DNA from 3 places in the Thioalkalivibrio sp. ALJ1 genome. Region 3 is predicted to be linked to each of the others. Evidence: predicted binding sites of a transcription regulator. Region 3 holds the regulator's gene; each other region holds the start of a gene.

What was found. The regulator FliA, encoded in region 3, starts transcription of late flagellar genes. The targets are predictions, from matches to a motif close to GCTAAAGTTNNNNNNNNNNCNGCCGATA.
Region 1: the regulator FliA is predicted to act here: its motif matches at 1,583-1,610, upstream of F462_RS10500 (YjfB family protein).
Region 2: the regulator FliA is predicted to act here: its motif matches at 2,554-2,581, upstream of flgM (flagellar biosynthesis anti-sigma factor FlgM).

Annotation. Positions count from the first base shown of each region.
Region 1 covers NZ_KN050684.1:1,728,257-1,732,521, reverse strand. Annotated here, with positions in the region: gene F462_RS10510 (uracil-xanthine permease family protein) at 1-419, opposite strand, end outside; gene F462_RS10505 (class I SAM-dependent methyltransferase) at 791-1,420, shown strand; gene F462_RS10500 (YjfB family protein) at 1,680-1,892, shown strand; gene F462_RS10495 (YceI family protein) at 2,216-2,857, opposite strand; gene F462_RS10490 (CDP-alcohol phosphatidyltransferase family protein) at 2,850-3,629, opposite strand; gene F462_RS10485 (zinc-dependent alcohol dehydrogenase) at 3,769-4,265, shown strand, end outside.
Region 2 covers NZ_JQIW01000003.1:158,440-162,704, reverse strand. Annotated here, with positions in the region: gene F462_RS00675 (CheR family methyltransferase) at 1-354, opposite strand, end outside; gene F462_RS00670 (chemotaxis protein CheV) at 584-1,513, opposite strand; gene flgA (flagellar basal body P-ring formation chaperone FlgA) at 1,780-2,511, shown strand; gene flgM (flagellar biosynthesis anti-sigma factor FlgM) at 2,618-2,923, shown strand; gene F462_RS00655 (flagella synthesis protein FlgN) at 2,944-3,429, shown strand; gene F462_RS00650 (flagellar brake protein) at 3,513-4,229, shown strand.
Region 3 covers NZ_KN050684.1:2,111,726-2,115,990, reverse strand. Annotated here, with positions in the region: gene F462_RS12295 (chemotaxis protein CheA) at 1-79, opposite strand, end outside; partial or broken gene F462_RS14105 (Hpt domain-containing protein) at 214-616, opposite strand; gene F462_RS12290 (protein phosphatase CheZ) at 661-1,437, opposite strand; gene cheY (chemotaxis response regulator CheY) at 1,548-1,928, opposite strand; gene F462_RS12280 (RNA polymerase sigma factor FliA) at 1,970-2,737, opposite strand; gene F462_RS12275 (MinD/ParA family protein) at 2,734-3,558, opposite strand; partial or broken gene flhF (flagellar biosynthesis protein FlhF) at 3,727-4,265, opposite strand, start outside.

The sequences.
Region 1 (4,265 bases), 380 kb from region 3:
CTGACCGTGGGCGTGATGATGCGGCGGAATAACCCGAGATAGCGCGCGAACAGAAATTGTACCGGGGCCGATAGCACGGCAAGTGTGCCGACCAGCGCCATGCCGCCGACCAGGGCGGCCTCGATGCCCACGGCCAGGTAGGCGGTCGAAGTCCCCATGAAGATCAGGTAGCCCGATCCGATCGGGCCGACGCGGCGGACCTGAATCAGTGTGGCAAGTGCGCTGCCGATCAGGGCGGCGAATACGGTCCACTGGGTCGCGGCCAGATCGAGACCGATGGCGCGGGCCAGGATCAGGGGGGCGATGATGATGGTCGGTGCGACCAACAACAGGCTCTGCAGCGCACTGATGGTGCATTTGACCGGAGGCGGGTGATCGTCCACCTCATAGAGGATCTTCGACTGGGAAGCTTCGGCCACGGTGCCCCTGTGCGCGGTTGGCGAAAGCGCGCAATCATAACAGCCACGTGCTGTCGGGAGCCCAGGACGTGTTGGTTGGGCGCTGCCCGTGAGTCGTTGGGGACGGACAACCAGGCAAAAAAAGACCCGGTTCAATGACCGGGTCGAAGATCGTCCAGACACCCGTGTGATGGAGGGTTGTGATCTGAACGGCGGGTCACCGGCTGCCGTTGCCACGAGCCGATGATTTCCGCAACTTGTATAAGTGGACAGGCGGTGTGGAAACAGGTTCCTGCCAGTGGCTGAAAGAGTGTGGTGGTGGTCACATTTTCAGATGAGCACGGCGATCCCGCCGAGGTTTATTTATTTTTCGGGTTCCTTGTGGAGGCGTGATGCGCGGTCTTGAACAGATCCCCTGGTTATACGACGCCCTGATGGCCAGTGCGGAGTGGCTGGGCTTTCGCCGCTGGCGGCGCCGCCTGGTTGCGGGCGCGACGGGCCGGGTGTTGGAGGTGGGTTGTGGGACGGGACGCGACTTGCCCCTGTATGACGACGCTTCCAGGGTGATCGGCATGGACCCCGACCTAGCGGCGTTGCGCCGCGCTCGCCAGCGGGCTCCGGGGGTGCCCCTGGTGGTTGCGCGGGCCGAGGCGCTTCCGTTTGCCGACAATGCCTTCGATACCGTGGTTTCCGGGCTGGTGTTCTGCAGCGTGCAGGATCCGCCGCGGGCCCTGGGCGAAGTGCGCCGGGTGCTGGAAACCGGCGGCCAGCTGCGAATGCTGGAGCATGTGCGTCACGCGCGGCCAGTCTTCGCCTACCTGCAGGATCGTGTGCAGCTGGCCTGGACCTGTGTGACCGGGGGCTGTCATCCGAATCGCGATACCGAGGCCGAGGTGGAACAGGCCGGGTTCTGCATCGAGCCGGACGATCGCGTGTCGCGCGGTGTGATGCGACGCTTTGCGGCGCGGGTCTGTGATGCAGCAGAGAGGCCTCGGGGCGCTGAAGGTCAAGGGCGTGATTGACCACGATGCGCACGAAGGGCACGAAGAAGGGCCAGGGCGGATTGCACTAAGGAGGACACAGAGCAGGAAATGTGGATTTGGAGGGGTCGTGGGAGTTTTGATCGGCGTGTGCAGCGTTTTGTGAAGGCAATCCGGGCAAAGTGAAAAAAGTTTTGTTCGAGGGCTCAAGTCTTGTCGGTAGAAGCCGTCAGCGGGGACAGGCCCGTTTGCGCGTTGAACGTCCACGGGCCTGAACATTCAGCGTTCGAGGAGTACCGTGATGGATGCAAGCGCGATTGCCGCAATGGCCACGCAGAACAGCCAGCAGCAGCTGGCGATGCAAAAGGATGTGGCCGTTCAGAAGAAGGCGATGGAATCGCAGGAAATGGCCGCCCAGTCCCTGCTGCAGGCGATGCCCGACATCGGCGAGATGCAGGCCGCCACACAGGGTCTGCCGGAAAACGTGGGTACCAACATCAACACCACGGCCTGATGTCCACAGCCTTTAGCCCCACAAGGCCCCGGCGCGCGAACGCACCGGGGCCTTTTCGTTTCCCGCCGCCCACAGCGGCCGTGGAAAACCCCTACCCATGTCACCCCAGCTCTCCGCGCCGCTATGGCCCGGATGACGACGGAGTCGCGATGCGCTCAGGATGGCACGTACCGGGCCCTGTCCCAGGCCATTCCATCAAGAGCCTTCACGCCCTTCCATCTTCCGGTGACCCGCCCCTTCCTTCCTCTGTGTCCTCCGTGCTCTCTGTGGTAACAAGCCCTTTGACCTTCTTCGTGCCTTCGTGCGCTTCGTGGTGAATCCTGCTATTGCCGCTGGGCCTCGAACTCGATGATCAGTTCAACCTCGTCCCCCACGATGTCGCGGGTCAGCCCGTAGGTCATGCCGAAGTCCGAGCGATTGAAGCTGCCGCGCATGGAGGCGCCCAGCACGTAGGGACGTCCAAACAGCCCGCCGAGCGGGAACGGGTAGCGCCCGACCTTGTTGATGGTCACGTCGAGATGGATGGTGCGGGTCTCGCCCAGCAGCTCCAGGCCACCACTCAGGCGCCCGGTGTTTTCCCCGGTGGGCTCGTAGCGGGTGGCGGTAAAGCGCATCTCCGGGTACTCCTCCACGTTCAGGAAGTCCTCGTTACGCAGGTGATCGTCGCGTTCCTCGTGGTTGGTGAACACACTGTCGGTCTGGATGACGAAATAGCCGTCGCCCAACTCGCCGGATTCCGGGTCGAACTGGAACTCGCCCTCGGCCTCCAGGAACATCCCCATGACCTTGGCGTAGCCGGCGTGATCGACCAGGAAGCCGACCGCGAAATGGTCGGGGTCGATCACCCAGCGATCGGCGTTGGCTTGGGCGGCGGTGCCCGACAAGGCGAGGGCGCCTGCGAGCAGAAAGGCCAGAAACGCCTGGTGCAGGTAAATGGTGGGGCGGGTGTAGCGGGCGTCAGTCATGACACACCTCCGGTCGGTGGCGATAAAGCCAGTGGATATCCACGGCAAAGGAGAGACTCAGGGCCAGCAGTCCGGCCAGGGCGATGGTGATTGCGGCGAACGCGGGCAGGCCAGGTATCAGCACCAGCAGCAGGACGACGGTCTGTACTACGCAGACGGTCTGGCGCCGCCGGCTGGGCGGCAGGTCGCCGGCCAGCCAGGCCCAGGGGCACGCGGCGAGCATGAAGGCATAGCGCATCAGCCCGATCAGGATCACCCAGGGGCCGACTACGGTCATCTGCCAGGTCAGCACCGACAGGGCGAGGATCATGGCCGCGTCCAGCTCCATGTCGAACCGGGCACCAAAGGCGGTCGTGTTGCCGGTGCTTCGAGCGATGGCACCGTCGACACCGTCCAGCAACAGCGCCAGGCCCGCAAGGCCGATCACCCAGAACGCCAGCAGCGGCTCGCCGGTGCCGGGGGCTACGAATGCCAGTGAGCCCAGCGGGGCAGTGAACGCAGCGCGCAACAGGGTGACTCGGTTGGCCGGACCGGGACCGCGGTGTCCGGGGGCGAGGGCCTCGGGGCGCGTCGTGATAACAAGTGCTGCGCCCAATGCGGCCCAGATCGCGGCATAGCCGATGAGTAGCAAGGCTCCCAGCCCGGCGTGCAGCATCAGCGCCACCGTGACGCCGATGCCGATCAGGCCCGACAGCAGCCAGTCGCCGCCCCAGACACGGGTTGCCCGCAGGACCTCTGGAGGTTGGCACGATTTGGCGGAGGAGGACTCCATGTTGCGATTGTAGCCTTCTGGTGTTGGTATCTCGGGTTTGCGACCGCGCCGCCCGGCTAGAGTTGCCGCCGATTGCGCGCTTCGCCCACACTGCGCGGATGATGATCTCGCTCTGTCCCGCCACGCTGGAGCGTTTCCGGTGAGCCGGCCCGATGCCGAACAGGCCTTCTGGGTCACGGGTCCAGGTCGTGGCGAACTGCGTTCGGAGCCGCTCGCGGAACCGAGGGATGGCGAGTTGCGGGTGCGCACCCACTTCTCGGCGATTAGCCGCGGGACTGAGTCTTTGGTGTTCCGCGGTCGCGTGCCCGAGAGCCAGTATCAGGCGATGCGGGCACCCTTCCAGGCGGGTGATTTCCCCTGGCCGGTGAAGTACGGCTATATCAGCGTAGGCGAGGTCGAGGCGGGGGGCGCGCCGGATCGGGTACCTGGGCAGCGGGTCTTCTGCCTGCATCCGCATCAAAGTACCTATGTCGTTCCGGTCACGGCGGCCGTTCCGATCCCGGAGTCGGTCCCCTCGGAACGCGCGGTGCTCGCGGCGAACATGGAGACCGCGATCAATGCGGTCTGGGATGCCCAGCCGGGCCCCGGGGACCTGATCGCGGTGGTCGGAGCCGGGGTGGTGGGTCTCTTGGCCGC
Region 2 (4,265 bases), on a different contig from region 3:
GGAGATGCTGTAGGCCTCCTGGCCACTGGAACACCCCGATGACCAGACCTTGTTACTGCTGTTCTTGGCAGCGAGTTCAGGCAACAACACATGGCGAAGGATCTCGAACGGAAAACCATCACGAAACCAGGAAGTCTCGTTCGTCGTCATCGCGTCGATCACACGCGTCCGCAGGCGCGGATTCGGCGCCTGGCGCATCGCATGCAACAGTTCAGGAACGCTCTTGAAACTAAACTCGTCGAGCAGGCGCGACAAGCGGCTGGACACTAGGTATTGCCGGCTATCGCCCAGCACCAGACCGCAGCAATCCTGCAGGAAACGCGCGAACTCCTCGTAGTCGCGGGAATCAATCACCCGTTCATCCCTGAGCGCAGTCCATGATGATTGAGCATCCTGATGACGAATCCTTGACAGGGCCGCCCGGCTCCACGGTCCGGGTCAAAATCACTAAGCAGGTTCCAGTATACGGTTTCCAGCACTCGGCACGACAGGATCCAAGCCCGTAACGCTGCGTGCGCACCGATCCGGCCATTCAGCACCGCTCCTGCATCGCCACCCGGCAAGCGACTGCCGCTTCGCCGTGTCACTGACCATCACGCCCGGTCTGATCCAGTACCGCGCTCGCCAGTTCGTCCGGGTTGAACTTGGACAAGAAGGCGTCGGCACCCGCACGCTTGACCATGTCGGTGTTAAATTCGCCACTAAGCGAGGAATGCAGCAGCACCTTCAGATCCTTAAGCCCGGCATGATCCCGGATGCGGGCAGTAAGGGTATAGCCGTCCATCCGCGGCATCTCGATATCCGAGATCACCAGCTCGATCTGTTCTCTGATCGGACCTTCCTCGGCCTTCTGCTCCAGAAACTCCAGCGCTTCCTGGCCATCCTTGAAGACCACGTATTCAAAGCCCAAGCCCCTGATCGCGCTTTCGATCTGCTTGCGGGCCACCACCGAGTCATCGACGATTAACACCTTCCGCCCCTCTGGTGACACAGCTTCTTGCCGAATGGATTCGGAGACCTCGGTTGGCAATGGATTCACGATGGAAAGCACCCTTTCGACATCGATGATCTCTACCAGCTTGTTGTTGATCTCGGTCACCGCGACCAAGAAGGATTCGCGCCCGGTACCACGCGGGGGTGATTTCACATCCTGCCAGTTCACGTTGACAATCCGATCCACCGCCGATACCCAAAAGCCCTGCACAGAGCGGTTAAATTCGGTGACCACCACCTTCTGGGAGTCGCTTTCACTCGTACCCGCGGCGCTTCGCAGGCCCATGGAGAGGGCCAGGTCGATAATTGGAACCGTACCGCCGCGCAGGGTCGCCACGCCCCGCACTACGCTCATCGAACCCGGGATCTGGCGCAGGGGCGGCGAAGGGATGACCTCGCGCACCTTGAACACGTTGATCCCAAATGTCTGGGATCCGCCCAGGTGGAATAGCAGCAGCTCCATCCGGTTCTGCCCGACCAACTGTGTTCGTTGATTCACATCGTCAATGAATTGACTCATGGTGCCGCTCTCCTTGTACCGAATACCCTGCGCTCGGGCCGGTATCTATGCCCGAGTTTGCACTGCGCGCCCCCGGCCTGTCATTCATACTGGCGCGCAGGCCCCGCCTTGCGCCGTCTCCTCGGGATAACGGCGGCTGTGGCCCGGGCTTAAACCGAACCCCAATTTCTTCCTGGCATTAATCGTGCATACCTCTTGCCATGCCAGAGGCATTGTGCCCCCGGACAAGACGTCGCACCTCCGCCCTGGGCGGACAGGAAACGAAAATGGCACTGTGGCCAACCTATAACCACCGAATCAGGCCCCCCCGCTGGCTGGGCCTGATCGCTATTCTGATATTGCCAAGCGCCGCAGGCGCCGCGGAGATCCATCCCGTCGGAGAGATTCGCCAAGCCGCCGAGCAATTCCTGTTACAAGAGCTAAACGCCTCGGCCGCGAACGACATCAACATCGAGATCGGCCAGCTCGACAACCGCTTGCGTTTGGCCTATTGCCACGATGGACTGAACGCTCGATTCCCACCCGGCGGGCGAAGTGATGGCAATACCGCGGTCCATCTCCAATGCGCGGGCCCGGTGACCTGGCAGCTGTACGTCCCGGCCACGGTTGAGCGCTACGCCGAAGTGTTGGTAGCCAGCCGCAACTTGCCGCGTCAGCACACACTCACGAACGGGGATCTCCGCTATCAGCGGATCGAGACGTCGCGGCACGCCGGCAGTTATCATGAAGACAAATCCGACCTGGTCGGCCAACAAACCCGCCGCAGCATACGACCGGGACAAATCATTGGCACCCAGCATGTCACCCAGCGCGAAATCGTGAGCCGCGGTCAGCGGGTGACGATTCTGGCCGAGAACGGCTCGATCGCCATCCGCATGCAAGGGGAAGCGCTGGAGAACGGTACCCTGGGGGATCGCATTCGGGTCAAGAATGCCTCTTCAGGGCGCATCGTAGAGGGCGAGATCATGCCTTCCGGGCATGTCCGGGTCGCGCTTTAAACACCGGTTTGTGAAGACGGTTACAAAACCGGTCGCGCTCGGGCTACAGTTTCAGTCATCCCGGCCGTAAACAATTGCAGCACAGTTACAACGACAGGACGGCACAATGGATATCAAGGGCCTCAATTCGAACAGTCTGCGCCCCGACAGCCAAAGCTCCACGGTTAAAGGACGCGAAGACACCGGAAACAGCGCCCAGGGCCCCAGCAATGCCCCTGCGGCCGGTGACGACTCGCTTACATTGACCGGCACCGCCCAGGCCATGAGCTCGGCCTCCAGCGCCGGGGAAAACGCTCCGTTCGACGCGGCACGGGTTGCCGAATTGCGCGAGGCGATCTCCAATGGCAACTACCCCATGGACAACGAACAGCTGGCCGATCGCATGATTGACCTCGAACGCCTGCTGCGCTGATCCGACGCCAGGACCCCACCATGAAAACCGACACGCGCCACCGTCTGCAACGCTCCCTGGAAACCTCAATCCGGCTTGCCCATCAGCTGGAGGAGGCGTTGATCCAGGAAACCCGTGCGGTCCAGGCCCGCACGCCCGAGACGTTGCAGGACGTGGTCGCCAGCAAGCAGGGCCTGCTACAGGAACTCGAGACCGAAACGCGGCAACAGCGCGAGATCGCCGAAGCCGAACACGAGTCCTTTACACCCGAGGGCATGGCGCGCCTGCTGGCCCGGCTCGAGGATGGTGCAGTGCTAAACGACCACTGGCAGGCCCTGCGTCAGTCCATCGAACGCTGCAATACCCTGAACCACGGAAATGCCCGCCTGATCGAGCGCGACCGCCAGCGTGTTGAGCTTTCGATGCAAATCCTGCGTGGGGAAGAAATCGGCCCTGCCGCGACCTACGACCCCTACGGTCGAACGCGTCCCAATAGCCGCGGCGGGCGGCGAATTACTCAAGCCTGACGCATCTTTTTCGCCGCGGTACTGGCATTTCCGAACATCCACCAGTACCTTGCGTCCTCACACTTTATTAACTCCACGGACGCATGGACGAAACCGACTACACGGTCGACAAACCCGACCGGATCGCCGGCATCCTGAAGGATCTGGATAACAAACTCACGATGGTCAGCGTTCGCCTGGACGCCGACGGCCCGCTATACACATCTGCCCTGATCCGACTCGACCCCAAAGCCAAAGAACTCTTTCTTGACGAGCTGAACCCGCCTCGTGCCCATCAGCACGTGAAGAGCGGCATGAGCCTGCGCGTCTTTGCCGCCTTGCGCGGAGTCGCCGTGCGCTTCACGACGCCGGTCACCCGCATTGAGCACGAAGAAGACGGGGCTCTCTATGCCTGCCCCTACCCAGATACACTCCAGCATTTGCAACGCCGCGAGACCTTCCGGGTCCACATCCCCATGTCCCAGCGGCCGCAGGTCGAGCTGCGTGCAAAGGACTGGAAGGATCCAGTCATCGGCGATCTCGTCGATCTCTCCGGCCAGGGTATGTGCATCGAACTTCCCACCACGATCCTGGATACCCTCGAGACCGGCGAGGCCCTTGCCTTCGCGAACCTGTTGCTTCCCGATGTGAGTGAACGACTTTCCGGCGACCTGCGCCTGGCCAATCGCCGGAACAGCACCCGAGACGGCCACGAGTACGCCGGTTTCGAGATCGTAGGGATGACACAGTGGTTGGAGAGACAAACCAACATCGCCCTGCTGCACTATCAGCGCGAGGCACGCCGCCGCTCCATGGAGTGAGAGACGCGTCACTCACCACCAGAATGGCCCCGCGTT
Region 3 (4,265 bases):
CGGGCGCAGAGTCCCCATGCAGGGTATCCAGAAGCGCTTCGAACTCGTCGTCTGTGATCTCGTCACCAGCCCCCACCATTCCGTCCGCAGCCGAGTCCTCGGGCTCGGGTTCCGGCTCAGGCTCAGGCTCAGGCTCAGGCTCAGGCTCAGGCTCAGGCTCAGGCTCAGGTTCCGGTTCCGGTTCCGGTTCCGGTTCCGAAGGTGAGGACGGAGCAGCGGCCACATCTTCGTTCTTGGCCATGCGGCGCAGATCTTCGACCAAATCCGCTTCTGCCGGCGTCGGATCGACACCGGAGCGCAGATCCCCGAACATGACGTTCAGGCTATCCAGCACCCGAAGCATGGTGTCCATCAGGTGGCTATCCACCCGACGCTCGCCATTGCGCAACAGATTGAAGACATCTTCGGCGTGGTGACACACGGTCACCAGCGCGTCCAGGCTCAGGAAGCCGGCACCGCCCTTGATCGTATGAAAGCTGCGAAAGACCGCATTCAGAAGCTCCCGGTCGTCCGGGTTTTGCTCCAGGTCAATGAGTTGCTCGTTGAGCCCCTCAAGAAGTTCCCCGGCCTCGATCAGGAAGTCCTGAAGGATTTCGTCGTTGGGGTCGATGGCCATTCAGTCTCTCCAATCCCGTGGCGCCAGTCGCATGAGGGGTGCTGTCAAAAGCCCAGGCTCGACAACAGATCGTCCACCTCGTCCTGTCCTTGAACGACATCTTCGCTGGAATCTTGAGTCTTTGGCACACTCGGGCCATGCCCTTTGCGATTGGCTTCGCGGTCGTCCTTGCTCTGCTCGATGGAGGCCTCGGCCGCCTCCACCTGCTCCATGCGGCCACTGGATAGCCGGATCAGGGAGACCAGGTTCTCCTCCAGGTCTGTCACCAGCTGGATTACACGACGAATGACCTGCCCCGTAATATCCTGATAACTCTGGGCCATCAGCACTTCGGAGAGCAGTCGCCGAAGTTCTTCCGTATCGGTACCGGCCTGGGCAAAGAAGCCATCCAGATCCCGGGCGAAATCCCGGAACTGATCCACCGATAGCTGGCGGTTACGAAACCGTGTCCATTTTTCTGTCAGCTCAGCGGCCTGCTGGCTGAAGGACTCGGCAATGGGAAGACTCGACTCGATCGCATTCATCGTGTCGTGTGCCGCCTGTTCGGTCATCGTGACTACGTAATTCAGGCGTTCCTTCGCATCCGGGATCTCGGCCCGCGTCAGTTCGACCAGTCTCGAGTCGCCGCGGAAGCTCTGCAAGGCCTCGTGGAGGTCTCGAGTCAGTTTGCCCAGTTCATCGAAGAGTTCCCGGTCATAAGGACGCGCCAGGTCCTGGACCAACGCCCGGGCACCCGTGTCGTCACCGGCTTCCAGTCGCTCGACGAGTTTGCGGGCGAGATCGAGCTGTCCGTCACGCGGCGGATGTTCCTGTTCAGTCATGAAAAGCCTCTTGCTGAAACCCCGCCGCCAGGATATGCCTCCCGGCGGTGTTTACAGGCGAACCGGGCCGCTTTGGCGCCAATCCAAAATGGTCCGCTATCGGCACAAACTTATCCTTGTGCCTCAATACGTTCAAAGATTTTATCGATCTTTTCCTTTAGGGTTTCAGCGGTGAACGGCTTGACCACATAGCCGTTCACACCTGCTTCCGCCGCCTCCACGATCTGGTCGCGCTTGGCCTCTGCCGTCACCATCAGCACCGGCATCGACTTCAGATTGGCATCCGCCCGGACGGCCTTGAGCAAATCAATGCCCGGCATGTTGGGCATATTCCAGTCCGTAATGAGGAAGTCGAAGTCACCGTTTTGCAGCATCGGCAACGCGGTACTCCCATCATCGGCTTCCTGGGTATTGTTAAAGCCGAGATCGCGCAAGAGGTTCTTGATAATGCGCCGCATCGTGGAAAAGTCGTCCACGATGAGAATTTTCATTCCCTTGTCCACACGTCACTCCGGGATTCGTAGGGTGGGTTTTAGAATAACTGCAAAGCCGTGCCGTCTTCGAGCCACGACCCCATGCGCGCGCGCAGGCGGATCACCGCCTGACTGCGGATTTGGCTGACACGCGACTCGGTCACGCCCAACACCGCACCGATCTCGCGCAAATTCAGTTCCTCGATGTAGTACAGCGAAAGCACCAGACGCTCGCGTTCTGGCAAGTCGCCCAATGCCTCGGCCAGTTCCTCGCGGAACTCGCCCGCTTCCATATTCCGCGCGGGCGAAGCCTCCTGACCCTCAATCACCCGATCGGCGCCATCATCGCCGCCGCCGAGGTCATCCAGCGCGAACAAATGGGCACCGGCGTGATCCTGGAGCATCTCGTAATACTGATCGATGGGCACTTCCAGCTCCGCCGCAACCTCGCTACCGCGTGCGGCCCGGCCTTCGCGCGCCTCGACCGCCTGAATCGCGGAGGCGATGCGGCGGCTATTGCGATGCACCGAACGCGGCGTCCAGTCACTACGGCGCAATTCGTCAATCATCGCACCGCGAATTCGGATCCCGGCATAGGTCGCGAAAGTGGCGCCCTGGCCGCCCTCAAACTGCCGCGCAGCCTCTAACAAACCGATCATTCCCGCCTGAATCAGGTCATCCACCTGTACCGAGGACGGCAGGCGCGCCATCAAATGATGGGCGATCCGATGCACCAGTTCGATGTGATCTGCAATCAGCCGTTCGTGCCCACCGGATGCGGTGGACGTTGTTTGGTAGCCGGAAAGTCGATTTCGGGTCGCCATCATGCGCTCTGGAGCATTCGTTCCACGAAAAATCCGACGCCTCCGTGGTCACCCTTGCCGACCGGCCAACGATCAACCGTCCGGGCCAGCTCGGCGAAGGCCTTGCCCGCCGGGCTGCCGGGATACTGCTGGACCACCGGCGCGCGTTTCTGCACCGCCTTGCGGAGGTGCTCGTCCACGGGAATATAGCCGGCCAGGTCCAGGACCACCTCCGGCAAATAGTTGCCGCAAACGGTATTCAGTTTCTGCATCAGGCGGTCGGCACTCTCGCGCCCGCTGACCATGTTGGTCACCATGCGGAAACGACGCATGCCGTGGTCCCGGTGCAACACCTTGATTAGGGCGTAGGCATCGGTAATCGATGCGGGTTCGTCACAAACCACCACCAGGGTCTCTTGAACCGCGCGACAGAACGAGGTCACGGACTCCTGCAGCCCTGCTGCGGTATCCACGATCAACACATCCAACGGCTTGCGATAGGCGCTGAAAGCATGGATCAGCCCGGCATGTTCGGCCGGGGTTAGGTTCGCCATCGCGGCGATGCCGGAAGCCGATGGCACCACCTTCACCCCGTCCGGCCCCTGGACCAACACCTCCTCCAGGCTCTCCACCTCGCCGGTCACGAGGTCGTGCAGCGTTCGTTCCGGCCGCAAGCCAAGCAAGAGATCGACATTGGCGAGGCCCAGATCCGCGTCGAACAGCATCACCTCGCGCCCCAGCCGAGCCAGTCCTACCGACAGGTTGACCGAGACATTGGTCTTGCCAACGCCACCCTTGCCGGAGGCGACTGCGATGACCTTCAAGGGTTTGTTAGTGCGTGGCATAACGGCCCTTTCCAACCGGCTGAATCAGTTCCAGGCTCGCGGGTTCGGCACTGGTGACCGGGCGCGGTTGCGAGCGCGCTCGGCGGGGCGGGTCCATCTCCGCCAGGCGCTCGGCGGCCCAGGTCTCGCGGGCGTTTGCTTTAGCCATGGAACCATCCGCGTCGTCATCCAGTGCCAAGTGGGTCAGATGGCCGGTATCCACGCGATGGAAGTCTTCCGCGACGCGTTGGCCATCGCTGACGAATCCCAGCCCCAGATGTTGATCCAGCAGCACTGACAACACCTCACCTAATTGTTCGGCCTCGTCCAGCTTGGTCAACACCAGCGCCGAAGGCTCTGCCTTGCGGAAGGCCTCGAGCACCCGCCGCAGGGTGTTGCCCTGAGTAGTGGCCGAAACCACCAGCCAGCTCTCGGCGCGAATGCTCGGCGGCAGATGTGCAAACAACGACTCCTCTTCCACTGCGTTCGGGGCCTGCCCCGCCGTATCCACCAGAATCAGGTGTCCATCCTCCACCCGCCGGGCCAGGTCACGCAATTCACGCGCATTTTGCAACGCACGTACCGAGACCCCCGCCATCTGGGCAAAGGCCTGCAGCTGCCGCGTCGCGCCGATCCTTTGTGAGTCCAGTGTAACCAGCGTAACCGAATCCGGGCCCATGCGACGGATTTGGCGCAGCGCGATCCGCGCGAGGGTGGTGGTCTTGCCG